3 regions of the Actinoalloteichus sp. AHMU CJ021 genome follow, and region 2 is predicted to be linked to each of the others. Evidence: riboswitches for the same ligand, from Rfam matches in the RefSeq annotation. Region 2 holds a riboswitch; each other region holds the start of a gene.
The links. Region 2 has a riboswitch for S-adenosylmethionine ahead of C1701_RS20145 (aminotransferase class V-fold PLP-dependent enzyme). Riboswitches for the same ligand answer to the same signal wherever they lie in the genome.

Region 1 (10,019 bases), 320 kb from region 2:
ATCGGCCCGGTGATGGCGGACCGGATCGTCGAGTGGCGAGCGGAACACGGCGGTTTCGCCAGCGTGGAACAGCTGCGCGACGTCGACGGGATCGGACCGACCCGGTTCGAACGGCTGCGTGAGCTGGTGACGGTGTGACATGGCACGTGCGACGGACGCCCGTCTCGTCCCCGCCGCCCTCGCCGTCTGGGGCACGGCGCTCACCGGGATCCTCGGGGAGTGGTGGCTGGCACCGCTCGTCGGTGTCGGGACCGTGGTGGTCGCCGCGCTGGTGGTGCTCGTGGTGCGGTGGTGCCGGCCGGCGTGGTACCGACGCACCTGGCCCCAGGCGGCGGTCGTGGCCGGGCTGGCGGTGGTGAGCGCGGTGGTCACGGCGGTGGAGGTCCGCGACGCCGTCGAGCATCCGCTGCGGATCGCCGCCGGGGAGGGGCGGTCGGCGGCGATGGCGGTGGTGGTCAGCGACGACCCTCGCCGCGTTGGTGGTGCGCCGTCGGGTCGCCCCGACCAGCGGGTGGTCGTCGAGGCGCGGTTGGAGTCGTACCGCGTGGCCGGGGAGCCCGGGGTGCGACGAGGGCGAGGACGAGTGCTGGTGATCGCGCCCGCCGACAGCTGGGGCGAGCTCCTGCCCGGGCAGGAGGTCTCGGTCGAGGGGCGGCTGTCACCGCCTCGGTCCGGCGAACCCCTGCTGGCGGTGGTCAGCGCCCGCGACCCGCCCGGGCACCCGAGTGAGCCACCGTGGTGGCAGCGGGGGGCAGGGGAGCTCCGGGAGGGGCTGCGGGACGCGGCACGGGTGTTGGCCCCGGAACCGGCCGGGCTGTTGCCCGCCCTGGTCGTGGGGGACACCAGCCAGCAGTCCCCGCAGGTCGTCGAGGAGTTCCGGACCGCCGGGCTGACCCACCTCACGGCCGTCAGCGGTTCGAATCTCGCCATGGTGTGCGGCGCCGTGCTGTTGGCCGCCCGCGCCGTCGGAGCCGGACCCAGGGGCAGCGCCGTCGCGGCGGGAGTGGCTCTGGTCGGGTTCGTCGTGCTCGCTCGTCCCGAGCCCAGCGTGCTGCGGGCGGCGGGCATGGGAGCCGTCACCCTGCTGGCGTTGGTGCTCGGCCGGGAGCGCTCGGCCCTGCCGGCCCTGGCGGCGACGGTGGCCGCGCTGCTGCTGGTCGATCCGGCGTTGGCCGTGAGCGCCGGTTTCACGCTGTCGGTGCTGGCCACCGGTGGTCTGGTGCTGCTCGCCCCGCCCTGGGTGGCGGCCCTGCGGACGCGAGGAGTACCCGCCGGGCTGGCCGAGGCGCTGGTCGTACCACTCGCGGCGCAGGTCACGACCGCGCCCGTCGTGGCGGCCCTGTCGGCCGAGGTGAGCCTGGTCGGCGTGGTCGCGAACATCGTGGCCGCGCCCGTGGTCGCGCCGGCCACGGTGTTCGGTGTGGTCGCGGCCGTCCTCTCGGTGTGGGCTCCCGGGGTGGCGGAGTTCTTCGTCCGGCTGGCCGGGCCGGAGGTGTCGTGGCTGATCTGGGTGGGTCGGACGGCGGCGGGTGTCTCCCATCCCACCCTGCCCTGGCCGGCCGGGGCGGGCGGCGGCCTGGTGTTGGCTGCGGTGTTGGCCGTCGTCCTGGTCGCGGCCCGGTCGAGCCGGTTCCGGGTGGCCGCGGTCGGGGTCGTCCTGGGTGGCGCGTTGATGGTGGTCCCCGCGCGCACCGCCTTCCCCGGGTGGCCCGGGCCGGACTGGTCGTTCGTGGCCTGCGACGTGGGCCAGGGGGACGCGCTGGTGCTGGCGACCGGTGAGCCGGGGCGCGCGGTGGTCGTGGACGCCGGGCCGGATCTGACCGGGGTGGGCGACTGCCTGCGCCGTCTGGGGGTCACTCGCGTCCCGCTGGTCATCCTGAGCCATCTGCACGCCGACCACGTGGGTGGGCTGGACGGGGTGCTGGCCGGTCGGCGGGTGGGAGCGGTCGCGCTCGGGCCGGCCAGGTCCCCGACCTGGGCCTACGAGGAGGTCGCGGCCGTCGCGGCGGGCAGGGGCGTTCCCCTGGTCGAGCTGCGGTTGGGGCAGCGGCTGCGGTGGTCGGGGCTCGCCATCGACGTGCTGGGCCCGCTGGACGGGTACGTGGCCGACGAGACGTCGGGAACGGAGGTGAACAACGCGTCGCTGGTCCTGCTGGCCACCACCTCGGTGGGGCGGGTGCTGCTGACGGGGGACGCGGAGCTTGCGGCCCAGTCGGGCCTGCTGGGCGCGGGGGTGGATCTGGCCGCCCCGGTGCTGAAGGTGCCGCACCACGGTTCCCGGTACACGCTCCCGGAGTTCCTCACCAGGGTCGCCCCGCGGGTCGCGATCATCAGCGTGGGTGCCGACAACCGGTACGGGCATCCGAGCGGCCAGGTCATCGCCGAGCTGCGGGCGTTGGGCGCGACGGTGGTGCGCACCGACCTCAACGGCCACCTGGCCGTCGGGCCGGGGCCGGAGGGGGTTCGGGTCCGGGTGTGGCGGGAGGCTACCGCCGAGTGACCCGGGTGGGACGGCGTCCCACCCGGGCCAGGGTCTCCGCGGTCCTCGGGTGGGGCCGGGGGTCCCGCCCCGGTCGCGTGGGGCGGGACCTGGCCGGATCAGGAACCGGGCTGTCCCAGCACCTCGTGCACCGCCTGCGCGGTGGGGGGCACGGTGGCCTTCGGCCCGACGTGGTCGCTGATCGCGTCGAGGGTCTTGAGGCCGTCGCCGGTGATGAGCAGCACCGTTTCGGCGTCGGGGTCCAGTTGTCCGGACTCGATCAGCTTCTTGGCGGTGGCGACGGTGACACCACCCGCCGTCTCGGTGAAGATGCCCTCCGTGCGGGCGAGGAGTCGGATGCCCTCGACGATCTCCTGGTCGGTGACGTCCTCGATCGCCCCGCCGGTGCGGCGCACGGTGTCGAGGACGTAGGGGCCGTCGGCGGGTGCGCCGATGGCCAGGGAACGGGCGATCGTCTCCGGTCGTACCGGTTGGACGACGTCGAGTCCCGCTTTGAACGCGGAGGCCACGGGCGAGCACCCGTTGGCCTGGGCGCCGAAGACCCGGTAGGGCGTTGGCTCGACCAGGCCGAGTTCACCGAACTCCCGGAAGGCCCTGTCCACCTTGGTGAGCTGGGAACCCGAGGCGATCGGGACGACGATCTGCTCGGGCAGCCGCCACCCGAGCTGTTCGGCCACCTCGAAGCCGAGGGTCTTGGATCCCTCGCCGTAGTAGGGGCGCACGTTGACGTTGACGAACGCCCAGTCCTCGTGTTCGGCGGCCAGTTCGGTGGCCAGCCGGTTCACGTCGTCGTAGTTGCCGTCGACGGCGATGAGCGTGCCGTCGTACACGGCGGTGGTGAGCACCTTGGCCCGTTCGAGCGTGGAGGGGACCAGCACGACCGAGTCCCAACCGGCGCGCGCGGCCGCGGCGGCGACGGCGTTGGCGAGGTTGCCGGTGGAGGGACAGGCCAGCACGCGGAACCCGAACTCCCGGGCGGCGGCGAGGGCCACGGCCACCACGCGGTCCTTGAAGGAGTGCGTCGGGTTGCCGGTGTCGTCCTTGACCCACAACCGGCGCACCCCGAGCTCCCTGGCCAGGCTGTCGGCACGCACCAGCCTGGTGCAGCCGGGGTCGGTGCTGGGGATGGTCTCGATGTCGCTGGGGACCGGCAGCAACCGCTTGTACCGCCAGATCGAGCGGGGCCCGGCCTCGATGTCCTCGCGGCGGACGCGACCGAAGTCGTACACGACCTCCAGCGGAGCGAAGTCGTCCGGGGAGACGAACTCGGGGGCGAGGGGGATCTGGTGGCCGCTCTCCTTCGAGGCCAACGCGACGGCGGGGCCGAGGTCGAGCGGGCGGCGGGTTCCTGGCGTCGTGCTCGAGCCAGCAGTGACTGTCATGGCGAGGCCTCTCCTCATCTTTCCCGCTGGGCGGGCCGGATTTGGCACCGAGTGCGGCAGCGGCGTGGTGGGGCCACGTCCAACTGGCGCTGGTTGCCGGGGTGTCGTCGGGCCGATCCCTCTACCCCTCTGGATGAGCGCTGTTCGGTTGTGCGGCACACGCTAGGGCATGGGGGTGGGCCGGGGCCAGCGGTGTCCGGAATGCGGGAGCGCGACGGTCCGGGCCTGCGTGGGAGAATCCCGGCGTGCCCCCCCAGCCCGCTCCGCCAGCCCCGCTCCAGCTCATCCTCGGTGATGAGGAACTGCTGGTGGAACGGGCCACCCGGGAGACCCTGCGCCAGCTGCGCGTGGCGGAACCGATGGCCGAGCTGACCAGGCTCCGCGCCACCGAACTCACCCCGCCCCACCTCGCCGAGCTGGTCAGCCCGTCGTTGTTCGCCGAGGCGAGGGTGGTGGTGCTCGAGGCCGCGCAGGAGGCGGGGGCGGAGATCTGCGAGGCCGTGGCCGCCTACTGCCGTGCGCCAGCCGAGGGCGTCGTGCTGGTCGTGGTGCACTCGGGTGGTGGTCGGTCGAAGCTGGCGAAGCAGTTGCCGGCCACGCTCCGCTCGGCCGGTGCGGAGGTGACCGAGTGCCCCAAGGTGACGAAGGCGTCCGATCGGGAGGCCTTCGTCCGCAACGAGGTGCGGGTGGCGGGGGGACGCATCGACGCGGCGGGGGTGCACGCGCTCATCGAGGCGGTGGGTTCGGACCTGCGGGAGCTCGCCTCGGCGGCCGCGCAGCTGGTGTCGGACCACGACGGCCCGCTGGACGAGGCGACGGTGCGGCGCTACCACCGCGGCCGGGCCGAGGTCACCGGATTCGCCGTGGCGGAGCGCGCGGTGGTCGGGGACGTCCCCGGGGCGCTGGAGGCGTTGCGGTGGGCGCTGAGCCTGGGGGTTCCCCACGTGTTGGTCGCCGACGCCCTGGCGGACGCGGTGCGTTCGGTCGCGCTGGTGCGCGGCGCGGGCGGCGGGGACCCGTTCCGGCTGGCCGGGCAGCTGGGGATGCCGCCGTGGAAGGTCAAGAAGGTGCGCAACCAGATCCGGGGCTGGGAGGACGACTCGCTGGTGCGGGCGATGCGGGTGGTGGCGACCCTCAACGGGGAGGTGAAGGGGCAGGCGGCCGACGCGTCGTACGCCCTGGAACGGGCGGTGCTCGAGGTGGCGCGTGCCCAGCGCGCGGGGCAGCGCGCCCGCTGACCAGCGCACACTCCGCGCATGTCCCGCACACGCTCCGCGGCTGCCCTCGTCGGGGCCGTCGTGCGCGCCGCCCGGTGGGGACCAGCTCCTCGTCCCGTTCACCTGTGCCGGTCCGGACGCCGGGCGTGCGGGCCCTGGTTTCGACTGAGGAGCTACCCGGGGTGATCCCCAGGGCGCGGACCGGGTCCGGTGGCGGAGTCCGGGGCGTCGACGGGGCGGGAACGACGGTGGGGGCCGCCCCGCGAACGGGAGGCCCCCACCGGACGTGACCGCGGTCCGCGGGTCAGAGCGAGTTGGCGCGCTGCGCGATGGCCGACTTCTTGTTGGCGGCCTGGTTGGCGTGGATGACGCCCTTGCTGACAGCCTTGTCGAGCTTGCGGTTGGCCTCGCGGCTGAGCTGCACGGCCTTGTCCTTGTCGCCGGCCTCCACGGCCTCGCGGAACTTGCGGATGGCGGTCTTCACCGAGGAGCGGACGGCCTTGTTCCGCAGCCGGGCCTTCTCGTTGGTCCGGATCCGCTTCATCTGGGACTTGATGTTCGCCACGAGGGCACCCCTTGATCTCGACGTGGTTCGTGCCGCGCTGTGTTGGCGCCGCCACCTGGCGCGAGGTCGAGTGGTGACTCGACCGTCCGAGCGGTGGCGGGTTTCCTCCCTGGCGGAATGCCGCACGGCACGGCGGACAACGGTACCAGCGACCCGACGGCGTGGTCGTGGTGGCCGGTCGATGGCATCGCGGAACCACCGCCACGCACCTCGTACGCTCGTTCGAGTGACTAGCGCGCTGAACTGGCCGGGCTTCGCCGACGTGTCCCTGGCGGCACTGCTGCTGCTCTGCGCGGCGGCGTTCGCGGCCGGGGCGGTGGATGCGATCGTGGGCGGTGGTGGCCTGATCCAGTTGCCCGCGCTGCTCCTGGTCATGCCGGGAGGGGAACCGATCTTCTCGCTGGCGACGAGCAAGGTGGCGGCGGTGGTGGGCACCGCGTCCGCCGTCCCGACCTATGCCAGGCGGACCAGGATCGACTGGAGCACGGCGGTGCCCATGGCGGTCGTGGCGTTCCTGGGGGCGGTGGGCGGCGCGGCCTTCGCGAACCTGCTCCCGTCGGTCGCGTTGAACTCCGTGGTGCTGGTCGCGTTGGTCGTCGTCGGCGTCTACACCTGGCGTCGGCCGTCGCTGGGCAGCGTCGAAGCGCCGCGTTTCGGCCGCCGGCACCAGATCCTGCTGGCTTCCCTTGGCGGCGCGACCATCGGTTTCTGGGACGGTCTCGCCGGACCCGGCACGGGTTCCTTCCTGGTGTTCCTGCTGGTGGGGCTGGTCGGCTACGCCTTCCTGCACGCCTCCGCGACAGCGAAGCTCGTCAACACCGCGACGAACATCGGGGCGCTCTGCTACTTCATCCCGGCTGGCAAGGTGCTGTGGGGGCTGGGCCTGGTGATGGCGGTCTGCAACCTGGCGGGCAGCGTGTCCGGCGCGATGCTGGCGAGCCGGCGGGGCTCCGAGTTCATCCGGCGGGTCTTCCTGACGGTGGTGGTGGCGATGGTGGTCAGCCTGGCTTGGCGGTTGGCGACGGGCGGCTGACCGGCCGGGCGTGGTCCTGGTGCCCGTGCGGGGGTCAACGGCGCGCTGGCGGCGGGTGGAGGGGTGTGAGGCCGAGGGCGGCCCCGGCTGGTCGTCGACCCACTCCCGGGCCGTCGCGAGGGCCTTCTCGGACGCGGGTGTCCCGGGCGCGCCCTGGTCGTGGGTGGTTCGGGTTCGGGAGGTCCACGATCGACGCGGCGAGGGGTGCTGGCGCCGCCGTTCGCCCCCGGCTGTCCGACGCCGCTTTTCGGGGGAGGGCGGTTCCCGGTGCTGGCCCGCCTGGCGCGGGAAGGGGCGCACCGGCGTCGCGGGGTGGCGGACGACTCCTCGGCTCCCGGGCCCGGAAGCGCGGGGCGGGCCCGAGCGGGCGCTCCCGCCGGACGCGCGTCCGTTCCACCGGCTCGGCAGGGCGCGGGGAACGAGTCGGTTCGCGTGGTCGGCGGGCGGGGCGAGCCCTCGGGCCGCGCGACCGGCGGGTCCGAACGGCCGCGCGGCGCTCGCCCCGGCGGCCGCCGGGGCGGCGGCAGGTGGGCGAGTTCCCGTCGATCCTGTCGTCCGAACCGTTCTCACGGGTCGACAGACACCGTCGACGAGTTGAGAATCTTCAGGCGTGTCGGCAGCTGGCGAGAACTCCTATCAGCCCAGACCAATCCGATTCCTGGGAATCGAGGCGGTCGCGGGGTGGCGGATCAAGTGCTACGGAATATCAGCCCGGTCCAGACAGCCGGATGGTGAGGTGATCGACGCCGCCGTCACGCAGGCCGTCTCGGTGGTCTCGGCGACCGGGACCGATTCGGAGGTGCACGGGGTCGGGTTCGTGGTGGCGCACGAGACCTCGGAGCACTGCCTGACGCAGGTGCACTGGTGGGAGCGGAGCGCGACCCTCGTGCAGCGCCGGTTCTCCTCGACCCGCGACAGCGCGCACACTTTCCGCGAGGTGCGGTCGCAGACGATGGGTTCGGTCTGGGACCTCGCCGTGGTGGCCTACGAACGGGGAGCGTGGGTGCGCCACGTGCTGGCGAATTCGGCGGGGCCGGATCTCGCGGCCTACCTCGACGACGGATTCAGCGGGCTGGTGTGAATTGGTGGAACGTTGACCGGTTGGGAAATCGGCGTGTTGTCCCCTGACCACTTTCCCGCCGATTCCCCGGACCGGGGCACGGTCCAGCGCTCCCTCCGCTGGCTGACCAGCCCGCGTCCTCCGCGTCCTCCCGTCACCCCGTGCCGGCTCCCGAGCGGGTGGGGTCGGCCGCCCGGAGGGTGGCCGCCAGCGTCCGCAGCACGTCGGCGGTGTCCGGCCAGCCGAGGCACGCGTCGGTGACGCTCCGCCCGTACACCAGCGACGCCGGGTCCGCCAGCGGCTGGTTCCCCTCCTCCAGGAAGCTCTCCAGCATCACACCCCGCACACCCCGTTCGCCGCCGGCCAGCCGCCGCGCGAGGTCCGCCACCACGGCCGGCTGGCGTCGGTGGTCCTTGCCGCTGTTGCCGTGGCTGGCGTCGACGACGACCCGTTCCGGGAGCCCGGCCGCCGCCAGGCGCTCCAGGGTGGCCCGCACGGAGGCGGCGTCGTAGTTCGGCCCCTGGGCGCTGCCCCGGAGCACCACGTGGCAGTCCTCGTTGCCGGTGGTGCTGAGGATGGCCGCCTGGCCGTCCTCGTTGATGCCGGTGAAGACGTGTTCGGCGGCGGCGGAGCGGACCGCGTCGACCGCGGACTGCACGTCACCCTCGGTGGAGTTCTTGATGCCGATCGGCATGGACAGCCCGCTGGAGAGCTGGCGGTGGACCTGGCTCTGCGCGGTCCTGGCGCCGATCGATCCCCAGCTGACCGTGTCGGCGATGTACTGCGGCGTGATCGGGTCCAGGAACTCGCAGCCGACGGGGAGGCCGAGCGCGAGGACGTCCAGCAGCAGTTGACGGGCGAGGGTGAGGCCCTCGTTGACCTGGTAGCTCCCGTCGAGCCCCGGGTCGTTGATCAGGCCCTTCCACCCGAGAGTGGTCCGGGGCTTCTCGAAGTAGACCCGCATCACGACGAGCACCTGGTCCCGGACCTCCTCGGCGAGCGCGGCGAGCCTGGTCGCGTAGTCGAGGGCGGCGGCGGGGTCGTGGACGGAGCACGGGCCGACCACGGCCAACAGGCGCTCGTCCCGGCCGGTGAGGACGTCGACGACGTCCCGGCGGCCTCGCAGCACCACGTCCCGGGCCTGGTCGGTCAGGGGGAGGCGGTCCTTGAGCAGCGCGGGGGACGCCAGCGGGCGTACGCGGAGCACCCGCTGGTCGTTCAGCTGGTCGACCGGGGGTGCGCTGGGGGCGGGGGACACGGCGGGCAGCCTTTCCGCGAACCGACCGCACCCCACCACCGGTGTCGAGCCGGCTCGCCTTCGTGGAGAACGAACGGCGAACGACAGCACTGGCCTCTCGGCCATCGTGTGCCGGCTCGGAATGGTGGGAATCAGCGCGTCACGGCGCTGGCATGCCCATTCCGGGCCGGCCAGCTAAACCGCCAATAACGCCGCATGGTGGCGATGCTACCCCATGCCGGGACGCCCGGGAGAGCCCCCGGGCGTGGCCGTCGCCACCAGGGACGCGGTCCCCCGGTACCGCGTCGGCCTGGCGGCGTCGGAAGCGCCAGGGCGGTTCACGCCTCGTCGTCGGGCTCCACCTTCTTGGGCGGGCGTCCCCTGCGGGGCAGCTGGCCCGCCTGGCTCGGCAGCCTGCCCGCCTCGGACAGCGAGCGTCTGAGGAGGAACTCGATCTGGGCGTTGGCGCTGCGCAGTTCGTCGTTCGCCCACCGGACCAGTGCGTCGTGCACCGCCGGGTCCAGTCGGAGGAGGAAGCTCTTGCGGCCAGCCACAGTGATCAGTTGTAGAGGGAGCCCGTGTTGACCACCGGCTGGGTGGCCCTGTCGCTGCACAGCACCGTCAGAAGATTGCTGACCATCGTCGCCTTCCGTTCCTCGTCGAGCTCGACCATGCCCTGCTCGGCGATCTTCGCAAGGGCCATGTCGACCATGCCCACCGCGCCCTCGACGATGCGGGACCTCGCCGCGACCACGGCGTTCGCCTGCTGTCGCTGCAGCATGACCTGCGCGATCTCCGGGGCGTATGCCAGGTGGGTGATGCGGGACTCGATGACCCGCACGCCGGCCGACTCCACCCGGGCGGAGATCTCGGCGGAGAGCTGCTCGGTGATCTTCTCGGCGTTGTCGCGCAGGGAGAACGCCGAGTCGTCGGGGTTGTCGTAGGGATAGCTGGTGGCGATGTGCCGCACGGCGGCCTCGGTCTGGGTCTCCACGAACATCACGAAGCTGTCGACCTCGAAGGAG
Region 2 (10,019 bases):
GGGCGCCTACACCTCCTTCAACGACTTCCTCACCAAGTCGGAGATCGTCAGCTGCAACAAGCGGGTGATCGAGTCGCTGATCAAGGCCGGTGGGTTCGACTCGCTCGGCCACTCGCGCCGCTCGCTGATCGAACACCACGAGGCTGCCGTCGACGCCGTGATCGGCCTCAAGCGGCAGGAGGCGATGGGCCAGTTCGACCTGTTCGGCGGTGGCGACGACACGCCGGCCAGCGAGGACGCCTCCCCGCTGGCGCACCTCACCTACACCCCCGAGGAGTGGCCCCGCAAGCAGAAGCTGGCCTACGAACGGGAGATGCTGGGGCTCTACGTGTCGGCGCACCCCCTGGACGGGGCGGAGCGCATCCTGCGCAAGCAGGCCCCCCGGGACATCGCCGCCCTGCTCAACGACCCACCGAAGGAGGGGGAGGTCATCATCGCCGGCATGATCTCCTCGGTCGAGCGGCGGGTCAACAAGAACGGCGAGCCCTGGGCGATCACGACCGTGGAGGACCTGGACGCCTCCATCGAGGTGCTGTTCTTCCCCAAGTCCTACGCGGTGCTCGGCCAGGACCTCGTGGAGGACACCGCCGTGGCGGTCAAGGGCCGGGTCAACTGGCGCGAGGACAAGATGAGCATCTTCGGTTCCGGGGTGATCCCGCTGGACATCAGCGAGGCGGAGAACAACCCCGGCGTCGAACCACCGTTGACGCTGCTGGTCAAGTCCGAACTGATCACCGAGGAGGTGGTCAGCGACCTCAAGCAGGCGCTGCGCGCCCACCCGGGGGAGACCCCGGTGCGGCTGAAGCTGCACTACCAGCACAAGACGGCCATGCTGGCCGTGGACGACTACCCGATCTCCACCTCGCCGGCCTTCTTCGGAGAGCTGAAGGCGATCCCGGGCGTCACGATCAGCGCCTGAGGCCACACCACCGAGGGGCCCGTTCCCGCGCGTCGGGGGCGGGCCCCGTCGCACGCCCGCCCGGACCGCCTCGCCGAGGTTCACCGGCCTGCCCGACTGGCCCCCTCGCGGGTGATCTTCCTCGTCCGACAGCCGCCACGTCCCGCACCCTGCGTGGTCGCGCGCGGCCGCGGCCCCCACGATCTGATGATCACGCTCGTCGTCGGTTTGGCGTGAGAATATCGGCAGGCCCAACGCAAGGGGCGACCCGAGCACTGGACGACATCCGGGAGAACCCGACGTGGTGGATCAGGCGGACACGAGATCACTGCCGGACGAGTTGGCGGCCCTGTTCCCCGAGGGCGGGGACGGGCGGCCCCTCCCACCGGACCTGCCGCCGGGCGAGCTCATCTGGGCCGACGAGAGCTTCGCCCGCTACCGGCTGTCCACCGTGCGGCCCGCGCTGTGGCTCAGCCGGGACCCCGCCGGGGCTGGGACGTGGGCCCGGTACCGCGCCCTCCACCCCGAGACCGGGCTGTGGCCGCTGCTGCTGCGCCCCAGTGACCTCCAGGGCGGTGAGCCGTGGGAGACCGGGGAGCTCGCTCCCGAACCGGTGTCCCGCGTCGACCGGCACGACGCGCGGGCCCTGATGGCGGAGTGGTGGGCCGAATCGGCCGCCCCGTCCGGCGGCGGACACGACGTCAGCGAACAGCTGCTGCCCTTCGGCCCCGACTTCCCCGGCCTCGCCCCCAGGGCCGTGCCCGACCGCCCCCCGGAGGAGGTCGCCGACTGGCTGGCCGGTGAACTGACCGACGGGGTGGCTCGGCTGGGGCTCGTCGCGGCGTCGCGCGGCGCGGACGCGCTCGCCCAGATCGGCTGGATGGGGCCGGTGAACTACTCGGAGCGCACCGCCCCCCTGTCGGCGATCCTGCGCAGCTGGGAGGACCGGTTCGGGGTGCGCGTCGTCCGGCTCGGGTTCGACACCCTGGACCTCAGCGTGGCGGCGCCGCCCAAGACCCCGGAGCACGCCCTGGCCGTGGCGGCCGAGCACTGGTCGTTCTGCCCCGACAGCATCGACCAGGGGGTCGGCAACCTGGGCGACTACGCCCGGCAGATCGTGGGGCACCACTCCTGGACCTTCTGGTGGGAATGATGCCGCCGCACCCCCGTTCCCGCGCCGTCCCGCTACGGGAACGAGCCACCGTTGTCGGCTCCGCCCGGTGGGCGGCCCCCATGATTAGGTAGCGTGCCTGACGTGGTTGGTCCTGATCCCGTCGACACCCGGTTACTCGCGTTGATCGCCGAGGCCGGTCGCGCGTCCGTCACCGACATGGCGCACCGGTTGGGCATGGACGTGCGGGAGGTGGCCGCCCGCCTGGCGGCCCTGTCCGCCGCCGGCCTCCCCCTGGTGGTCGGGGTGGAGTGCGACCAACAGGCCATCCGCAACGTGTTGATGGCGGCCGGAGCCTGGGCGCAGCACCAGTACCAGTCCTACCCGCCCGGCCCGCCACCGGGCTACCCGGCGCCAGCCCCGCCCGGCTACCCGGTGCACGGCACGCCCAGCGGCTCCTACCCTCCCCCGGGCAGCGGTAGCGGCCCCTACCCCCCGCCGGGCAGCGCCAGCGGGGCCTACCCCCCGGCGCACCACCCCGGCGCGGCCAGCGGTCCCTACCCGCACCCGGCACCCGGCTTCCCACCGCCGGGGCAGGCGCCACCCAGCGGCCCGTTCCCCGCACCGCCGCCAGGCCCGGCCGCGCCCCCGCACCCGGCTCCGGCCGCGCAGGAGGGGGCGCCCTCGGATCCCGCCAGCGTGTGGGGTCCACCGCAGTCGGCGTCGTGGGCGAGAGGGGACGGCCCTCCGGCTGCCACCCCCACCCCACCCCGGGCCGGTCAGGTCGGGACGGCCCTGGAGACGCACGGCGTCGAGGGCGAACGCGTCCGCATCCAGCTCCTGGAGGTCGTCGACCCGGCGAACTTCCTGTTCGAGGCAGCCGGGTACACCCTCCAGGAGGGCGAACGCGCCGTCGTCGTCCACACCGAGATCACCAACCAGGGCCCCCTGCCGTTCGCGGCCCTGCCCGACCTGTACCTCGTCCTGGTGACCGAGGACGACCAACCGGTGTCGAAGGCCCCCGTGTCCCTGTCCTCCCGGCCCGCCTACCGCATCGGAGTGGGACCCGGGGAGACCGCCGGCGGCCACTCGGTGTACGTGCTGCCCGACACCACCCGGGTCACCTCCGTCCGCTGGAGCCCCGGACCCGACCCCGACCACCGCACCCTGACCTGGACCGTCGACGAGGACTGAGCGGGCCGCCCGCGCGGCGCCGGCCCCGGAGGGTGACGCCGGCGAAGCTCCGCCCGGTCAGGCGTCGCGGCGGCCGAACATGCGGCCGACCCAGCCAGCCCTGCCGTCGGGCTCCTCCCGGTCGTCGTCACGGCTCCGGCTGAACGTCGGCCAGTCCCGGGTCTCGCCCTCGACCGACTCGGGCGCCTCGGCCCCGATCACCGCCGGCGCCGCCTGGCCAGCCGCCGTCTGGTCCACCAGCGGTCGCGGGGTCGGCTCGGTCGGCGGGTCGAAGGGGTCCCGCCGACCGCCCCCGGCCATCGACGCGCCGCCGGCCGAGGCCCCCACGGCCACCGGTGGCAGCGCGAACCCCATCGGCGGGGTGGGCGGTTCCTCCGGCCCCGCCAGCCTTCCGCGTCCCGCCTCGATGTACTGCTCGTCTCGTCCTTGCCGCACGACGTCTCCCCAGTCGGTCCCGTTCGGGCTCACAGCCGTCCCCACCACGCTAGACGGTGACGGCGCATGATCCACCCATTCCGGTCACTTCGTCCCGAGGTCGTGGCCGACCCGTTGCGTCGGCACACGCCCGACCGGCTGGGCCCGGGCCGGGACAGCCCGCGCCAGGGGACCACCGCCCGGCGGTCAACTCTCCGAACGCAGCCGCCGCAACGCCTCGGCGAGGTCGTCCGGGTACTCGCTGGTGAACTCCACCCACTCCCCCGTGCCCGGGTGGTCGAACCCGAGCCGCCTGGCGTGCAGCCACTGCCGCGTCAGCCCCAGCCGCTGGGCGAGGGTGGGGTCGGCACCGTAGGTGAGGTCACCGGCGCAGGGGTGCCGCAGCGCGGCGAAGTGCACCCGGATCTGGTGCGTCCGCCCGGTCTCCAGCCGCACCTCGGCCAACGAGGCGGCCCGGAAGGCCTCCACCACCTCGTAGTGGGTGACGCTGGGCTTGCCCCCCGCCACCACCGCGAACTTGTAGTCGTGCCGGGGATGCCGGTCGATTGGGGCGTCGATGGTGCCGTTGGTCGGATCAGGGTGACCCTGGACCACCGCGTGGTAGATCTTGGAGACCGTCCGCTCCTTGAACGCCCGCTTCAGGGTCGAGTACGCGGTCTCGCTCTTGGCGACCACCATCACCCCGGTGGTGCCCACGTCGAGCCGGTGCACCACCCCCTGCCTCTCGGCGGCACCGGACGTCGCGATCCGCAACCCCATCGCCGCCAGCCCCGCCAGGACCGTCGGCCCGGTCCAGCCCGGGCTCGGGTGGACGGCGACCCCGACCGGCTTGTCGACGACAGCCACGTCCTCGTCCTCGTGGAGGATCCGCAAGCCCGGCACCGGCTCGGGTGCGGCCACGACCGGCCGCTCCGGCTGGGGGAGCTGGACCTCCATCCACGAACCGGCCACCAGCCGGTCCGACTTGCCCGCGGGAGCACCGTCGATCACCACGCCACCGGACTCGGCGATCGAGACCACGGCCGTCCGTGACAGACCGAGCAGCTTCGCCAGGCCGGCGTCGACCCGCATCCCGTCGAGTCCGTCGGGCACCGGAAAGGTGCGGGTGTCGCTCATCGCTGGTCGTCTCCCTCGGCGGTGGTCGTCTTCTCCTGGTCGGCGCGCCCCCGGACGGTGCTCCCGTCGTAGTCCCGGCCGAGCACGGCCAGCACCACCAGCAGCGCCACCCCGCCCACCAGCGCGGAGTCGGCGACGTTGAACACCGGCCACACGCTGCCGTCAGGAGCGAACAACGAGACGAAGTCCACGACGTGGCCGTGCAGGGGCGCCGGGGAACGGAAGATCCGGTCCGCGAGGTTGCCCAGCGCACCGCCCAGCATGAGGCCCAACCCCAGGGCCCAACCCACCGAGCGCAACCGGGGCGCGATCCAGATGATACCCACGACCACGCCGACGGCGACCAGGGTCAGCAGCCACGTCATGCCCGTCGCCATCGAGAAGGCGGCGCCGGGGTTGCGCAGCAGCACCAGGTACACACCGCCACCGAGCAGCCGCACCGGCTCCCGCCCCTCCAGCTGGGCGACGGCCACGACCTTGGTGACGAGGTCGAGGGCGAACGCCACCCCGGCCACCACCGCGAGCAGGCCCACCCGTCGTCTCGGCGACCCCCCACCAGGGGGCACGGCGGGCCCGCTGGGTCCGCCGACGGCTCCCGCGTCGGCGTTGGCGGGATCGTCGTCGGCGTTGGACCCCGCAGGGCCGGTCTCGGTCACCCAGTCATTGTGACCTACCGGCATCGACGCTGGTCACAGGCGTCGACACCGGCCAGCGGGCGCTGGTCGGGCAGCCCCGGGCCGCTCGGTGGGGCCACCCGCGCTCAGGCGGGCCCGTCCCCCAGGAGCCCGACCGGCAACCGCCGGGGGTCCGGGACGGGCACCCAGCGCCCGTCCCGCTGGGCATAGGACCAGGCCGGCCCCGAGGCCACCACCGCCCGGAGCGCGGCGAGCAGGCGGTCGACGTGCTCCTCGGTGGCTCCCAGGCCCACGCTGACCCGCACCGCGCGTCCCCCACCGACCCCCGCCCGGGCCAGCAGGCGCTCGGTCGCGACGTGCGCGCAGAACGCCCCGTCCCGCACCCCGATCCCGTACTCCGCCGACAGCGCGGCGGCCAGCAACCCCGGGTCGATCCCGTCGACGCCGAAGCTGACGACGCCCACCGAGGGGGTGGCATCGTCGAACAGCCGCAGCGGACGCACCCCCGGCACGGCCGCGACGCCCTCCCGCAGTGCTCCCGCCAGCCGGTCCTCGTGCTCGGCCACCCCCCGCCAGTGCCCCGACAGCGTCTCGCAGGCCACCGCGAGCGCGTGCGCTCCCACCACGTTCGGCGTCCCGGCCTCCTGGCGCTCCACACCGGCCGCCCAGGTCACCCGCAGATCAGCTCCCACGGACTCCACCAGGGCCGACGCTCCTCCACCCCGCAGGTACGGCGGCGCCGACCGCAGCAGGCGCGCGGGCCCCGTCAGCGCCCCGCAGCCGAAGGGCGCGTAGGCCTTGTGCCCGGAGAAGGCGAGGAAGTCCACCCCGAGCTCGGACACCGACACGGGCCGGTGGGGCGCCCACTGCGCGGCGTCGAGGACGGACAGGGCTCCGTGCCGACGGCTGACCTCGGCCAACTCGGCCACCGGCCACAGTTCACCTGTGACGTTCGACGCGGCGGTGAGCACCACGGCGACCCGGTCACCGTCGGCGACCAGCCCGGACAGCTCCGCCTCCAGCGCCGCCACCGCCTCACCCCGGGTACGCGGCGCGCGGACGCGGCGCACCCGGCGGCCGGCCCAGGGCAGCAGCGCCGCGTGGTGGTCGGTGTCGAAGGTGACCACCACGGTCCCCACCGGCAACACGGCGGCGACCAGGTTCATCGCGTCGGTGGTGTTGCGGGTGAACACCACGTCGTGGTCGGGCGGGGCGTCGACGAACCGGCGCACCGTCGCCCGCGCGTTCTCGTAGATCCTCGTCGACGCCTGCGACAGCAACCCGGCTCCCCGGTGGACGCTCGCGTACCAGGGCAGGACCGCGTCGACGGCGTCCCGCACCGCCTCAAGGCAGGGGGCGCTCGCCGCGTGGTCGAGGTTCGCGTACGGGACATCCCCGCCGGTCACCAGCGGGACCCGCAGGTCCGCACCGACCACCGGCGGCAGGGCCGACGCGGGGGGCGCGAGGCGGGACGGGCGGGCGGTGGTGGGTGCGGACGACATGGCACGACCTCCTCGGATCCAGGGGGGACCCGGTGGTAGGCCCCGCGCTTGCCCGACACCACACGGCTCGGGCCTGGTCCTCACCCGGAGCACCCCACCGCGGAGGAGGGTTGCCGGCCAGCGAGCCGGGGCTTGGCGCTGGCGCTCATGACCTGCGGCAGAACCTAACCGCCGCCGCCCGACCTGTCCAGCGGGCCTCCCAGCCACTGGGAGCCGGCCCGACCGCACCCACCGGAACAGCCACCCCCGCGCTGGACCCGCCCGGGCACCGTCGTCCGCCCCTCCTCGGTCGCCGCCGGCATCAGCCCTCCAGCAGGGTGCGCAGGCGGTCCTCGGCCGCGGTCTCGTCGAGGTCGACGACCAGCCACTTGTCCCGACCGCGTTCCCCGGCGTCCACTCGCACGGCTTGGCGGCGGACACCGAACGCGTCCGCCACCGCGCGGCGGAGCGCCTCATTGGCCTTGCCCTCGACCGCCGGGGCGGCCACCGCCACCACCAACGCCGGCCCCAGGACCCCGTCCCACCTGCCCCCGACGACGTTTCGTCGCGCGCCGGGTTTGACACGCACCGCGAAACGGAACACGACCGTCCACCTCCTCCGCCGGGCGTCCCGACCGGCCGCCCGCACCGACCACCCTGCCCCGACACGCGAGCCGAGCGCGGTCGGGGTGCTGGTGGGCCCGCGGCGGGCGAGCCGCCCAATCAGTGCCGCTGTCTCGTCAGGTCCAGGGACCGGGGCACCAGGAGGCAGGCCACGACTGGCACCGCCAGGAGGGTCACCGTCGCCAGCGACTCGCCGAACGCCGCCCTCGCCAGCCGCACCCACCTCGGGCACCCCGGACTCCGAGGACAGCTCCAGGACCGCGGCGAGGGGCTCCCCGGCCGGACCGGCGTCAACACCCCCGACATCGGCCTCCCCCAGCCCGACTTCCAGTTGGGCGCGGTAGAACACTGAGGCCAGACTGCCGAGCACGGCGACGCCGAGCACGGTGCCGAGGTCGTAGGCGGTCTCCTCGATGGCGGCGGCGTTGCCGGCCTTCTCCGGGGGTGTTCCGGACATGATGATGGCCGAGGCGATGGCCAGTGATCCCGCGCCAGCGCCCAACAGGGCCAGCCCGATCGCCAGGTTCGGGTAGGAGAGGGGATTGGGCGCCACGGGCAGCAGCAGGAACCCGACTCCGGCGACCGCGAGCCCGCCGGCCCTGGCCGAGGGGCGGACCTGACCGGAAGCTGAGGTGATCCGCGCGGACGGCGACACCGACGGCTGGATGGCGTCGGTGGATCACCGGCGCGGTCGCGGTGCGTGCACCTACGGGACGGAGGGCTGGTTTCAACCAGAACTGACCTGATGGATCGCGTCGACCAGTGGGTACGCGACGGCCCGGTGCCACCGAGGTGGCGGTGCGGGAACAGGGGCGGGGACCGCCCCTGGGACAGACGCGTCCCGGCTCACGGGAGCGGCCACCACACCGGGCAGGCGGCCGCCGGGGCCTGCGACCCCTCGTCGACGGGCCTCGGCTGACGGCCCCGCACCGGGGACCGCGCCCCACCGGCTCCCCTTCCCGGCATGGGAGGGCGGGACGGCCCGTCCGTCCCCCCGCACGACCACCACGGCCCACCCGCACCGCTCGCCACGCCCGAGCGGGGGCGCCCATGGCGCGGCGGACGACCGGTTCGCCCAGTCCCGGCGGGAGCGGGACGGGACGACGGCCCCGACTGCCGCGCCGGTCGGTCACCGGCCCGGCGGCCGGGACCTCGTCGGTGGTCCCGCCGGGCGCCGCCGGGCGGGACACGTTCCCACCGGCCGCGGCGCCCGAGGGCTCACACCCTGGTCACGGAGACCCGCACGGAGGTCCCCTCGCCCACCGTGCCGGTGAGCGCGGGCGCACCCTCCTCGATGGCGGTGGACAGCGACACCGCCAGGGTCTCGCCCCGCACGAACTCCTCGTGGGCGGTCACCGCCGCCACCAGGTCCGCCGGCACCTCGACCGCCAACCCGATCCGGTCCGAGACGTCGAGACCCGCGTCGCGGCGGGCCTGCTGCACGACGCGGACCAGGTCGCGGGCGACGCCCTCGGCCGCCAGTTCCGGTGTCACCTCGGTGTCCAGGGCGACCAGCCCCGCGTTACCCGGCAGGGACTCGACGTCGTCCACGTTCTTCGCCAGCCGCTGCTCGTACTCGCCCGGCAGCAGCTCCACACCGGCGACGACCACCGTGCCGTCCTCGGCCTCGTGCCACTCCCCCGCCTTGGCCGCGCGGATGACCTTCTGCACGTCCCGGCCCAGTCGGGGGCCGGCCACCCTGGCGTTGACCGCGAGCTCGAAGGAACCGTACGAGCTGCCGTCGTCGGTGAGCTCGACCTCCTTCACGTTGACCTCGTCCTTGATGAGGTCGGCGAAGGGCGCCAAGGCCCCCGGGTCGGCGACCACGGCGGTCAGCCTGGCGAGCGGGAGACGAACCCGGCGCCGCGCCGCCTTCCGCACGGCCAGGGCCGAGGAGCACACCTGCCGGACCTGGTCCATGGCCGCGACCAGGTCGGGATCCGAGGGCAGGGAGTCCGCGTCCGGCCAGTCCGTCAGGTGCACCGATCGGCCGCCGGTGAGGCCGCGCCACACCGCCTCCGAGGTCATCGGCAGCAGCGGGGCGACGACCCGGCAGGTCACCTCCAGCACCGTGTGCAGGGTGTCCACCGCCTCCTGGGACCCGGCCCAGAACCGGTCGCGGGACCGACGCACGTACCAGTTGGTGAGCACCTCCAGGAAGTCCTGGACCTCCGCGCACGCCGAGGCGATGTCGTAGTGGTCCAACCGCTCGGTGACCCGCCGCACCAGGTCGTGGGTCTTGGCGAGGACGTAGCGGTCGAGGACGTGCCGGGAGACGCCGCGCCCGGCGGCGGCCAGTTCCTCCCCGTCCGCGTAGGACACCCCGGTCAACGACTCCGCGTTGGCGTACAAGGACAGGAAGTACCAGGAGTTCCACAGCGGCAGCACCGCCTTGCGCAGCGACTCCCGGATTCCCCGTTCGGTCACGATCAGGTTGCCGCCGCGCAGGATGGGGCTCGCCATCAGGAACCAGCGCATGGCGTCGGAACCGTCGCGGTCGAAGACCTCGTTGACGTCCGGGTAGT
Region 3 (10,019 bases), 2.8 Mb from region 2:
ATGTCGTACTGCTGCGCGGTGAGTCGGAACGAGAAGGACATGGTCAGCCGTTTCGGTTGGTCTGGTCGCGGTGGCTCGGTGGGCGGGCCGAGACCTGGAGGAGGGCCCACCGGGCCGGGAGCGGGCAGCGCGTGGCCGGTCCCCTTCGCACGGATCCCCTTGTCCACGCCGAACACCACCCGGCGGGGCTCCTCCCCCTGCGGGTCCGGTGCCCGCCGGCGTCGGCGACCCGCCCCCCTGTTCACAGCAGCCAAACAGATCGGGTGCCCGCCGCGCAGTGAACTTCGATCAATTGCGACGTTCAGGTGATATCGACGTGAGGTGACGGTGGCCGACGCTCCCACGACCGCCTGCGGGGATGGGCGGAGGACCACTCCGGCACGCCGCCCTGGCGTGCCCGATCCCGGGAGCGGGATCTCGCCACCGCTGACCGGTCGGGATCAGGCGTGCACCTGGGGTGGGGTGGGGCGCGGGCTGTCCTCGCTGCTGACCACCCTGGCGCCCGGGACAGGACCGTGCGCGACCCGCACGGTGCGGCAGACCCCGACCCCGGAGAGCTCGGCGGCGACCCGGACGGCGGAGTCGCCGTCGGTGCACAGGAAGGCGCAACTGGGACCGGAGCCGGAGATCATGCCGGCCACGGCTCCCGCGTTGACCCCGGCCCGCAACGTGCGGCGCAGGGCGGGACGGAGGGAGACCGCCGCCGCCTGGAGATCGTTGCCCAGGAGCAGCGCGAGTTGGAGCGGATCACCGGAGGACAGGGCCTCCAGCACCGGTTCCACGCCACCAACCCGGGGCGGCGAGCCCTCCCGGCGCAGCCTGTCCAGCTCTGCGAAGACGTCGGGGGTGGACAGACCCCGACTGGCGAGGGCGATGACCCAGTGGAAGGTGTGCCGGGACAACACCGGCACCAGCCGTTCACCCCGCCCCGTGCCCAGGGCGTAGCCGCCGTGCAGGGAGAAGGGGATGTCGCTGCCCAGGGTCGCGGCGACACCGGACAGCTCGTCCCGCCCCATCTCCAACCGCCACAGGTTGACCAACCCGACGAGGGTGGCCGCCGCGTCGGCACTGCCGCCGGCCATGCCGCCCGCCACCGGGATGGACTTGCGGATGTCGATCCTGACCTTCAGGTGGTCCGGGTCGCGGCCGACGTGCTCGGCGAGCGCCCGGGCGGCCCGCCACGCCAGGTTCGAGGAGTCGAGGGGGACGGTGTCCGCTCCCTCGCCCGTCACGTCGAGCCCGGGTTCGTCGGCGACGGAGACGGTGACCTCGTCGGTCAGCGACAGGGCCTGGAAGATCGTCGCCAACTCGTGGTAGCCGTCGTCCCGCGCGTCACCGACGGCGAGGTGGAGGTTCACCTTGGCCGGGGCTCGAACGGTCACCGGGGGCGGTACTACTGCCAGCACCCTTGCAGCCTACGGGCGTTTGGCCGATCTTCCGCCCCCGAACCGGTGAGGATCACTCTCCGTAGAGCGGAACCGCGCTGCCTCGCCGCGCCGACCGCTCGGTTCGGGTAGCCCGAACGGGCAGGTGGCCACGATCGGCTAACGATCGCGCCGGGCGTCCGGGCGTCCTCCGAACGGTGTTCCTCGTGCTCGTCCCCTGCGCTGGGCCGTCCGGGCGGCGGCCGGCCGCCCTGACGAGGTGTCCACCGAACCGACGGCGTCGAGATCCACCCGAACAGCGGCCGACGCGGAACCGGGGCAGGAGCCGCCCGGCCGACCCGGGGGCGGTGAGTCGAATCACAGCGACGGTGGGACATTCCCAGGCACGCGCGGCCCGACGAGCGGCCTCGACCGCGTCCGGCGGCTGGCTCCCCCGCCCTTCGGGGGCTCGTCGTCCATCCCCTCCCCCGAGAGGGATGGACGACTCGTCACCAGCCCTGGACGTGAACCAGCAGGGCCACGACCAGGAAAGGGTATCCGGCGGACGCGGGCCGGCATCGCGCCTCGGCTCCCGAGGGGGCTCCGGTCACGGCCGCACGGACGTCATGACCGCTCCCGACGGGAGGGCTGGCCTCAGAAGGCCGGGACGACGCTGCCGTCCTGGTAGGTCCCCTCGATGAACTCGCGGACCTCCTCGGAACGCAGCAGCTCGGTGAGCTGCTGGATGCGCTCGTCGTCCACCAGCTCGGGCAGCGTGACCAGGCCGTTCGCGTACGGGCTTTCCTCGCCGTCCTCCAGGAGGATGGCGTCCTCGGTCGGATTGAGGCCGGCGTCGATGGCGTAGTTGCCGTTGATCACCGACGCGTCGGTGTCCGCGAGGCTCCTCGGCAGCTGGGCCGCCTCCAGCGGCTGGAAGCGCAGGTTCTTCGGGTTGTCCTCGACGTCCAGCTCGGTGGCGTTGTCCTCGGTGCCCTCGGCGAGCGTGATCAGACCGCTGTCGGCGAGCAGCCGCAGGCCGCGGGTCAGGTTGGCCGGGTCGTTGGCCAGCCCGATGACCGCCTCGTCCGGCAGGTCGTCGACGTCGTCGACCGACTCCGAGTAGAGCCCGAGCGGCTCGATGTGCACGCCCTCGACCCACTCGTAGTCGCCACCGTGGTCCAGCGTGAACTGCTCCAGGTAGGGGACCGTCTGGAAGTAGTTGGCCTCCAGCGACCCGTCCCGCAGCGCCGTGTTCGGCTGCACGTAGTCGGTGAACTCGACGACCTCGATCTCCAGGCCGGCGTCGGCGGCCAACTCCTCCTGGACGAAGTTCAGGATCTCCGCGTGCGGGGTGACGGACGCGCCGACGCGCAGCGGACCGTCGGCGGTGACCGGGGCCTGGGTGTCGGTGTCACCGCCCCCGTCGGACGCGGTCTCGCTGTTCCCGCAGGCGGCGAGCGTGGTGACGGCGGCGGCCGCGATGGCGACGGCGGTCAGGGAACGGTGTCGCACTCCCGGTTTCCTCTCTCCTGGCGCCGGCCCGTGGGCAGGCGCGTCTGCCGCGCCCGGGCATGGTCGTCCCCGGCACGGGTGTACTTGCTGGTGTGCCGCTCCCCGGTGGCGGGGGCGGCGCGGGTGTCACACCCGCAACGCCGACCGTCGACGGTCGATGGTGCGTGCGATGAAGTCCGAGGTCAGCTGGGTGAGCCAGGCGAGCCCGCCGAGCACCAGCACGGACGCCAGCAGGATCCGCTCGTCGTTGCGCTGGTAGCCGTGCCGGATCGCGAGGTCACCGAGCCCGCCACCGCCGATCACCCCGGCCATCGCCGAGTAGCCGATCAGGGTGACCGCCGTGACTCCGATCGCCGCGACCAGGGCGGGCCCCGCCTCGCGGAGCAGCACGCTCCGGACGAGGCGGAGCCTGCTGGCCCCGGTGGTGATGGCCGCCTCCACGACGGCCACGTTGACCTCCCGCAACGCCGACTCCACGAGCCGGGCCACGAAGGGCACCGCCCCCACCGTGAGCGGCACGATGACCGCGGTGGGGCCGATGGTCGTCTGCACGAGCGCCCTGGTGAACGCGCTGAGCACCACCAGGAGCACCACGAACGGGAGCGAGCGGCCGACGTCGACCACCACTCCCAGCACGCGGTGCGTGATCCGCCGAGGGGACAGCCCTGTCGGCGAGGTCATGTGCAGCACGATGCCGAGGGGGATCCCGCCGAGGGCGGCGAGCAGGGTGGCGATGCCGACCATGTAGACGGTGTCCCCGGTGGCACTGATCACCAGGTCGAAGACCCGGTCCCACGGGGTGGGTTCCCTCACGCGGCAAGTCCTCCGATATCGCGTGGCGCGCGGCGGATGACGGCGTCCCGTTCCGCGAGCCAGCTCAGCGCCCGTTCCGAGCGCTCGCCGTTGATTCCGATCTTGAAGCGGGCGACGGGTGTCTCACCGAGCCTGGTGAGCCCACCGCCCAGGATGGCCAGCTCCACGTCGTGGCGGTGCGCCGCCTCGGGGAGCAGGGCTCCCACGGCGGCGAACCCGACGAGGACCACCTCGGCGACCACGTCGTACTGGCCGATCTCGCGAGGCGTGGTGCCGGCCTGGTCGACCTCGGGGAGCAGGGAGGCCGTGATCCGGCTGCCTGGCTGGGTGAGCAGGTCCAGCACCTTGCCGTGCTCGACGACCCGCCCTCCCTCCAGGACCGCGACATCGTCGCAGATGCGGCGGACGACGGCCATGTCGTGGGTCACCACGAGCACCGTCACCCCGAGCTCGGAGCGCACCCGGTCGAGCACCGCGAGCACCGAGCCGGTCGTCTCCGGGTCGAGGGCCGAGGTGGGTTCGTCGGCGAGCAGCACCGAGGGGCTGGCCGCCAGCGCCCTGGCGACCGCGACGCGCTGCCGCTGGCCACCGGAGAGCTGGTCGGGGTAGCTGCCGGCCTTGTTGGTGAGGCCGACCAGGTCGAGCAGTTCGGCGACCCTGGCGCGCCGGGCCGGCGCGGCCACCCCGGCGCTCTCCAGGGGGAGGGCGACGTTGCCGGCGGCGGTGCGCTGCCGCAGCAGGGAGTCGCCCTGGGGGACGACGCCGATCCGGCGACGCGCGTCCCGCAGCTCACGGCCGCGCAGGGCCACCAGGTCGACGCCCTCGACGCGGATCGATCCCCGGTCGGGGCGTTCCAGCAGGGCGACGCAACGGGCGAGGGTGGACTTGCCGGCGCCGCTCGGGCCGACGACGCCGCAGACCGTTCCGGCCGGGACGCTGAGGGAGACACCGTCCAGGGCGAGCACGTGCTCGCCCTTACCGGGGAAGCTCTTGGTGAGGTTCTCGACAGTGATCATTGTTCGCTCCACACGACGGCAGCCAGCCACACGCGACCGCGCGCGAGGGCGCGGCGGTACGGGTGGGATGGTCAGGAAGAAGACGAGGACCAGGGGTGTTCCGCGGGACCGGTGACGTCCTTCAGCTGCCCATGAGTGGACAGCCGGACGTGGTCCGGCGGCCGTGGTCGACCACGCGTCGTCGGGTCAGGGCGGTGGCGATCAACATGCTCGCTCCATCGATCCTGGCGTTAGCACCTGCCCGCGAACGGGTGGTTGCTGCGGCGTCAACGAGCCAGGTCTCTCGGCCGCTCCGGATGGGCTGTCGCGATGAGTAAACCGAACGGAAACGTCCGCCCGCAAGTAGTTGGGGGTAGATCTGTGCCACACTGCCCGACCGGCCTAACGAGCACCGAGGGTGATCACCGCCCTCCGGCGGGGTGCCCCCACCCGCGAAGGGGGACGGACGGGGCGGTGGGCCTCCTGGTCGGCCGGTGCTCCGCCGGCCGGAGTCGTCCCGCCCCGCCGGGACCGGGCGACCGCCCCCACCCGCCGAGGCCGGTCGGTTCGGGGGTTCGGCGGAAGGCGGCCGGTGGTCGGAGCCGGGCGCCGGGCGGCCGGTCCTCGCGGACCGACCGCGCGCCGGTCACCCGGGTCGCGACCGGCTGGGGTCAGCCCCGACCGCTGAGAACCGCGGCCACCACGTCGGGGAGGGTGTCGGCGGGGTCCCGGGGTGCCGTCGGGCAGCGCCAGGCGATCACGTGGTCGGGGCGCACCAGCAGCGCTCCGGTGCCGGTGATGCCCACGCTCGCGGCCCAGGCCGGGTCGTCCACCCGGCGGTGCTCGACCCCGGGCGTGGCGGACGCGGCCCGCTCCCACGTGTCGCTGGCGCCGAGCAGGGTCAGTCCCCTGCCGACGAGGTCCAGGGCCGACCGGTCCGGGCCGAGCCTGTGGTGCGGGAGTCGCGATCCCGGCTGCCCGGTGAGCCCCAACCGGTCGAGCGGCGCGAGGGAGCCGTCGGGGACGAAGGCGCCGGCCGGGTACTGGTAGCCCATGAGGAGGGCCACGGGGTCGTGCGACGGGGTGCCGTCCCCTGACTCCACGCCCAGTTGGCGCAGGTTCGCCGTCTGCGCGCTGGCCTGGTCGGCGGTGAGCCACCCCAACCAGTGGCGCTCGACCTGGTAGCTGTCCAACAGGGATCGGGGAGCCGTACCGGAGACCACCCGGGCGAGCTTCCAGGCGAGGTTGTGGACGTCCTGGATGCCGGTGTTGGCACCGGCGGCGAGGTAGGGGGGCATGACGTGGGCGGCGTCGCCGGCGAGGAAGATCCGCCCGGCCGAGAAGCGGTCCGCGACGAACATCCCGGGTTCCCAGTCGAGGGCGCTGAGGATGCGCACGTCCAGGTCGGGCACTCCGGTCGCGGTGCGCACCGCCCGCGCCCAACCCGCGTGGTCCCGGCCGGGGGCCGGGTCGGCCATGAGCAGCCAGCGCCGGACCCCGTCGACGGTGAGCAGCATGCTCGGCACCTCGGGGTGCTCGATCTGGCACAGGTTGAACTCCCGGCCGCGCACCTGCGCGGAGAGGTCGGCCTCGAAGTAGACGTTGGTGGACCTCCCCAGGGTCCCTCGCCCGCTCCTGGCGATGCCCAACCGTTCCCTGATCGGGCTGTGCGCGCCGTCCGCCGCGATGAGGTACCGCGCCCGGATGGCACCGACGCGGCCGTCGGGGTCGCGGACGGTGGAGGTGACGGAGGTGCCGTCGTCCACCACCTCCAGCACGCGGTGTCCGAACCGCAGGTCGGCCCCGCGTTCGGTCGCCAGGGCGCGCAGCACGGGTTCCAGGGTGTCCTGGGCGCAGAGGCAGGAGTCGGACGGTGAGATCTCCGGTGCCGGGTCGTCCTCGCCGTGCCCCCAGGAGAGCGGTTCCGCCTCCACGAGCGTCCGGCCGGCCGCCATCCCCTCGAAGTCCGCGAGTGCCGCCGCGGCGGCCATCACGTCGGCCTCGGCGTTGACCTGGCGGAACAGTTCCATCGTCCGGAGGTTGATCCGGCGGGCCTTGGGTTGCGGCGACGTGGTGTCCCGCTTCTCCACCAGCACGGCGGGGACACCGTGCCACTCGAGGAAGAGGGCGGCGGACAGCCCGACCAGACCGCCGCCCACGATCAGGACCTCAGTTTCGTGTACGTCGTACATCACATGTACTTAGTACACCAATGGTTAGATGCGCGCGAAGGAGGTGTCCCTTGAGCAACGCGGTACCCGGACAGCCCGGAGCGCTCGTATGGACCCTGCCGGAGCCGCCGGGCCGGACGACGACCACGCTGAGCAGGGCCGCGATCGTGCGGGCCGCGGTCGCGGTCGCGGACGCCGAGGGCGCCGCCGCCGTCACCATGCGCCGGGTCAGCTCCGAGCTGGGCTCGTCCACCCCCATGTCGCTCTACCGGTACGTGGGCAGCAAGGACGGCCTCGTCGACCTGATGATCGACGCCGTCTACGGGGAGATCCCCGTGCCGGACGAACCGGTCGGCGACTGGCGGTCGGAGCTGGAACCGCTCTGCCACCGGGCCTGGTCGGTGATCCGGCGGCACCTCTGGTTCGGCGAACTCGTGCACCTGCGGCCACCCTTCGGCCCGAACGCCCTGCGCTACCTGGACTTCCGGCTGGCGGCGCTGGAACCCCTCGGCCTCCCGGCACGGGAACTCACCCGCATCACCGCGGCCCTCGACGGCCACCTGATCGGCTCGGCGCTCCAGCTCGCCGAGGAGACCCGGATGCGCCGGTCCAGCGGGCTGGCCGACGAGGCCGAACTCCGGGACTCGGTGCGGCCCTACCTGTCGTCCGTCACGGCCGGTGGCCGCTACCCGGCCTTCTCCCGGTGGGTCGGCGCGACCACCGACAACGACCTGGACGACCACGTCGAGTGGACGTTGCGCTGCCTGCTGGACGGCATCCAGGCGAGCCTGCGCCGCGACTGACCGGGGTTCGGGGAGCCTCGAGCGCCGAGCCGCTCCCGGCGGCCACGGCGGGCACCGGGACCGCCGGTCGAACCGGGGCCGGGGTGGCACGTGCCACCCGGGCCCGCCACCCGGGACCACGGGCGAGTGGACCGGCCGAGCAGCGGGCGCCCGGTCCGGTGGGCGTGGCGCTCAGCCGACCTCCGCGGCGAGCAGGATGCGTTCGGCGCGGGCGATGCGGACGAAGCCGTCCACCGGCAGCTGCTCGCCCCGGGTGGCCGGCGGCACGTCGGCGGCGAGCAGGATGCGTTCGGCGCGGGCGGCGGAGCCGGCCCAGCCCGCCAGGGCGGCGCGGAGGGTCTTGCGGCGTTGCGCGAAGGCGGCGTCGACCACGCGGAACACCGCGTCGCGGTCGACGCCGGTCGGGGAGTCCCGGCGGTGGAGGGCGACCAACCCGGAGTCCACGTTGGGCACCGGCCAGAAGACACCCCGGGGGATCGTGCCGGCCCGCCGGACGTCGGCGTACCAGGCGGCCTTGACGCTGGGCACCCCGTAGACGCGGCTGCCGGGGCCGGCGGCGAGGCGTTCGGCGACCTCGGCCTGCACCATGACCAGGGCGGTGCGCAGGGTGGGGACCTCCGCGAGCAGGTGCAGGACCACCGGGACGGCCACGTTGTAGGGGAGGTTGGCGACCAACGCGGTGGCCCCGGCGAGCTGGTCGCCGGTGACGCGCAGGGCGTCCTCGTGGAGCACGGTGAGCCGGTCCCGCAGCTCGGGGGCGCGGTCGGCCACGGTGCGCGGCAGCCGGTCGGCGAGCACCGGGTCGATCTCGACGGCCAGCACCCGCTGGCAGGCGGGCAGCAGGGCGAGCGTGAGCGAGCCGAGCCCCGGGCCGACCTCGACCACGACGTCGTCGGGACGCAGGTCGGCGGCGCCGACGATGCGGCGCACCGTGTTGGCGTCGTGCACGAAGTTCTGGCCCAGCTTCTTGGTGGGCCGGACGCCCAGCTGCTCTGCCATCCGACGGACGTCGGCCGGGCCGAGCAGCGCGCTCGACCCGGCCGGGGTTCCGCCGCGCGGATCGTCGTTCACTCCGCGAGACACTACGTCATCACGTGGGCAGCCCCAGCTTGGCGGCGCAGCCCGGCCACGAGCCGTAGCTGCCGCCGTTCGCGTCGCGGAGCCGGGTGGCGACAGCGATCTGCTGTTCTCGGGACGCCTCGTTGGGGTAGTTGGCGTACTGCTGGCCGCCGTAGGCGTCCCAGGTGGGCTTGCTGAACTGGAGGCCGCCGTAGTAGAGCCCATTGGCGCTGACGATCTGCCAGTTGCCGGTGGACTCGCAGTGGGCGAGGCGGTCCCAGACCCCTCCGTCCTGCACCGGGGGCGCATCCGCTGCCGGCGGCTGCTTGGTGCCGACCCGCACGACCCTGTTCTCGGCCTCGCGGATCACCTCGTCGCGGATCTGCTCCCGTTCCGTCTCCTCGCCGTTGACGAGGGTCACCAGGTAGGTCAGTTCGCGCAGCCCGGGGCGGCCCTCCTCCTCGACCTCCTCCTCACCCTTCTCCATCTCCGGGTCGTCGATCCGCTCCTCGTCGGGAGTGATCTCGACCTCCTCGGTGCGTTCCTCGGAGCGGATCCGGGTGACCTCGATGGTGAGGTCGTTGACGAGTTTCGTGTCGGCGGGGGGCGTGACCTCGTCGTCGCCCTCCAGCGCGACCCCCTGGTCCGCCAGCAGTTCCCCGACGGTGGCCGAGGTGGTGGCCACCTGGCGGGGGTCCTCCGCGCCGTCGAGGAGCGTGACGAGCTTGGAGGTCTTCAGGTCGACCGTCATCCCGTCGAGGGGGATGCGCTGGTGCCGGTCGACGGAGAGTTCGGCGTCGTTGGTGGGCATGCCGAGTTCGTTGAGGGCGTCGTCCAGGGTCAGCGCGTGGGTCCAGACCTCGCGCTCCTCGCCGTCCACTCGGAGGGTGAGCAGTCGGCCGCGCTTGAGGACCACCTGGCTTCCGTCGACGACGGTCGCCTGCGCCGCGGGGGCGAGTGCGTCCTGTTCGCCGGCCTCGAAGCCCGCGGTGGCCAGGACGCCGGCCACGGTCGATGCGAAGGTGCGGACGATCCGCTGTTCGTCGTCCACCGTGAGCGTGATGGACTTGTCCATCGCGATCGCGGTACCGGAACCACCGATCAGGACGGTCAGGACAGCGACGATCACCGCGCGCAGAAACGTGCGTTTGTTCACCTGTCGTCCAGCCTTCGTGCCTCCGGGCAGGGGCGGCTCAAGGTGTTTCTGGGGTCGTTGCGGTTCGTCCCTCAACCCCGACGCGTGGCCGTCGGCCACGCCAGAACCACGACTGGACCGGTTGTCCCGCGACGCGGCGGAGCGCC

Region 1: it holds a riboswitch for S-adenosylmethionine, as region 2 does, so the genes downstream of both, thrC (threonine synthase) here and C1701_RS20145 (aminotransferase class V-fold PLP-dependent enzyme) in region 2, are expected to answer to the same signal.
Region 3: it holds a riboswitch for S-adenosylmethionine, as region 2 does, so the genes downstream of both, C1701_RS08200 (methionine ABC transporter ATP-binding protein) here and C1701_RS20145 (aminotransferase class V-fold PLP-dependent enzyme) in region 2, are expected to answer to the same signal.

What each region holds. Positions count from the first base shown of each region.
Region 1 is NZ_CP025990.1:4,422,061-4,432,079, forward strand. It holds gene C1701_RS18695 (ComEA family DNA-binding protein) at 1-138, shown strand, start outside; gene C1701_RS18700 (ComEC/Rec2 family competence protein) at 140-2,500, shown strand; gene thrC (threonine synthase) at 2,599-3,882, opposite strand; SAM riboswitch class I at 3,894-4,022, opposite strand; gene holA (DNA polymerase III subunit delta) at 4,128-5,120, shown strand; gene rpsT (30S ribosomal protein S20) at 5,404-5,664, opposite strand; gene C1701_RS18720 (sulfite exporter TauE/SafE family protein) at 5,891-6,697, shown strand; gene C1701_RS18725 (hypothetical protein) at 7,434-7,778, shown strand; gene C1701_RS18730 (3-deoxy-7-phosphoheptulonate synthase) at 7,912-9,015, opposite strand; gene C1701_RS18735 (hypothetical protein) at 9,333-9,548, opposite strand; gene C1701_RS18740 (SPFH domain-containing protein) at 9,554-10,019, opposite strand, start outside.
Region 2 is NZ_CP025990.1:4,739,551-4,749,569, reverse strand. It holds gene dnaE (DNA polymerase III subunit alpha) at 1-919, shown strand, start outside; gene C1701_RS20170 (DUF4253 domain-containing protein) at 1,200-2,051, shown strand; gene C1701_RS20165 (AsnC family protein) at 2,154-3,203, shown strand; gene C1701_RS20160 (hypothetical protein) at 3,261-3,638, opposite strand; gene C1701_RS20155 (RluA family pseudouridine synthase) at 3,825-4,754, opposite strand; gene lspA (signal peptidase II) at 4,751-5,287, opposite strand; gene C1701_RS20145 (aminotransferase class V-fold PLP-dependent enzyme) at 5,515-6,891, opposite strand; SAM riboswitch class IV at 6,931-7,044, opposite strand; gene C1701_RS20140 (DUF167 domain-containing protein) at 7,193-7,474, opposite strand; partial or broken gene C1701_RS28200 (MFS transporter) at 7,822-8,038, opposite strand; gene ileS (isoleucine--tRNA ligase) at 8,713-10,019, opposite strand, start outside.
Region 3 is NZ_CP025990.1:1,975,556-1,985,574, forward strand. It holds gene C1701_RS08180 (ESX secretion-associated protein EspG) at 1-179, opposite strand, end outside; gene C1701_RS08185 (4-(cytidine 5'-diphospho)-2-C-methyl-D-erythritol kinase) at 441-1,406, opposite strand; gene C1701_RS08190 (MetQ/NlpA family ABC transporter substrate-binding protein) at 2,019-2,876, opposite strand; gene C1701_RS08195 (methionine ABC transporter permease) at 3,003-3,689, opposite strand; gene C1701_RS08200 (methionine ABC transporter ATP-binding protein) at 3,686-4,705, opposite strand; SAM riboswitch class I at 4,918-5,008, opposite strand; gene C1701_RS08205 (FAD-dependent monooxygenase) at 5,356-6,876, opposite strand; gene C1701_RS08210 (TetR/AcrR family transcriptional regulator C-terminal domain-containing protein) at 6,927-7,658, shown strand; gene rsmA (16S rRNA (adenine(1518)-N(6)/adenine(1519)-N(6))-dimethyltransferase RsmA) at 7,830-8,657, opposite strand; gene C1701_RS08220 (resuscitation-promoting factor) at 8,749-9,873, opposite strand.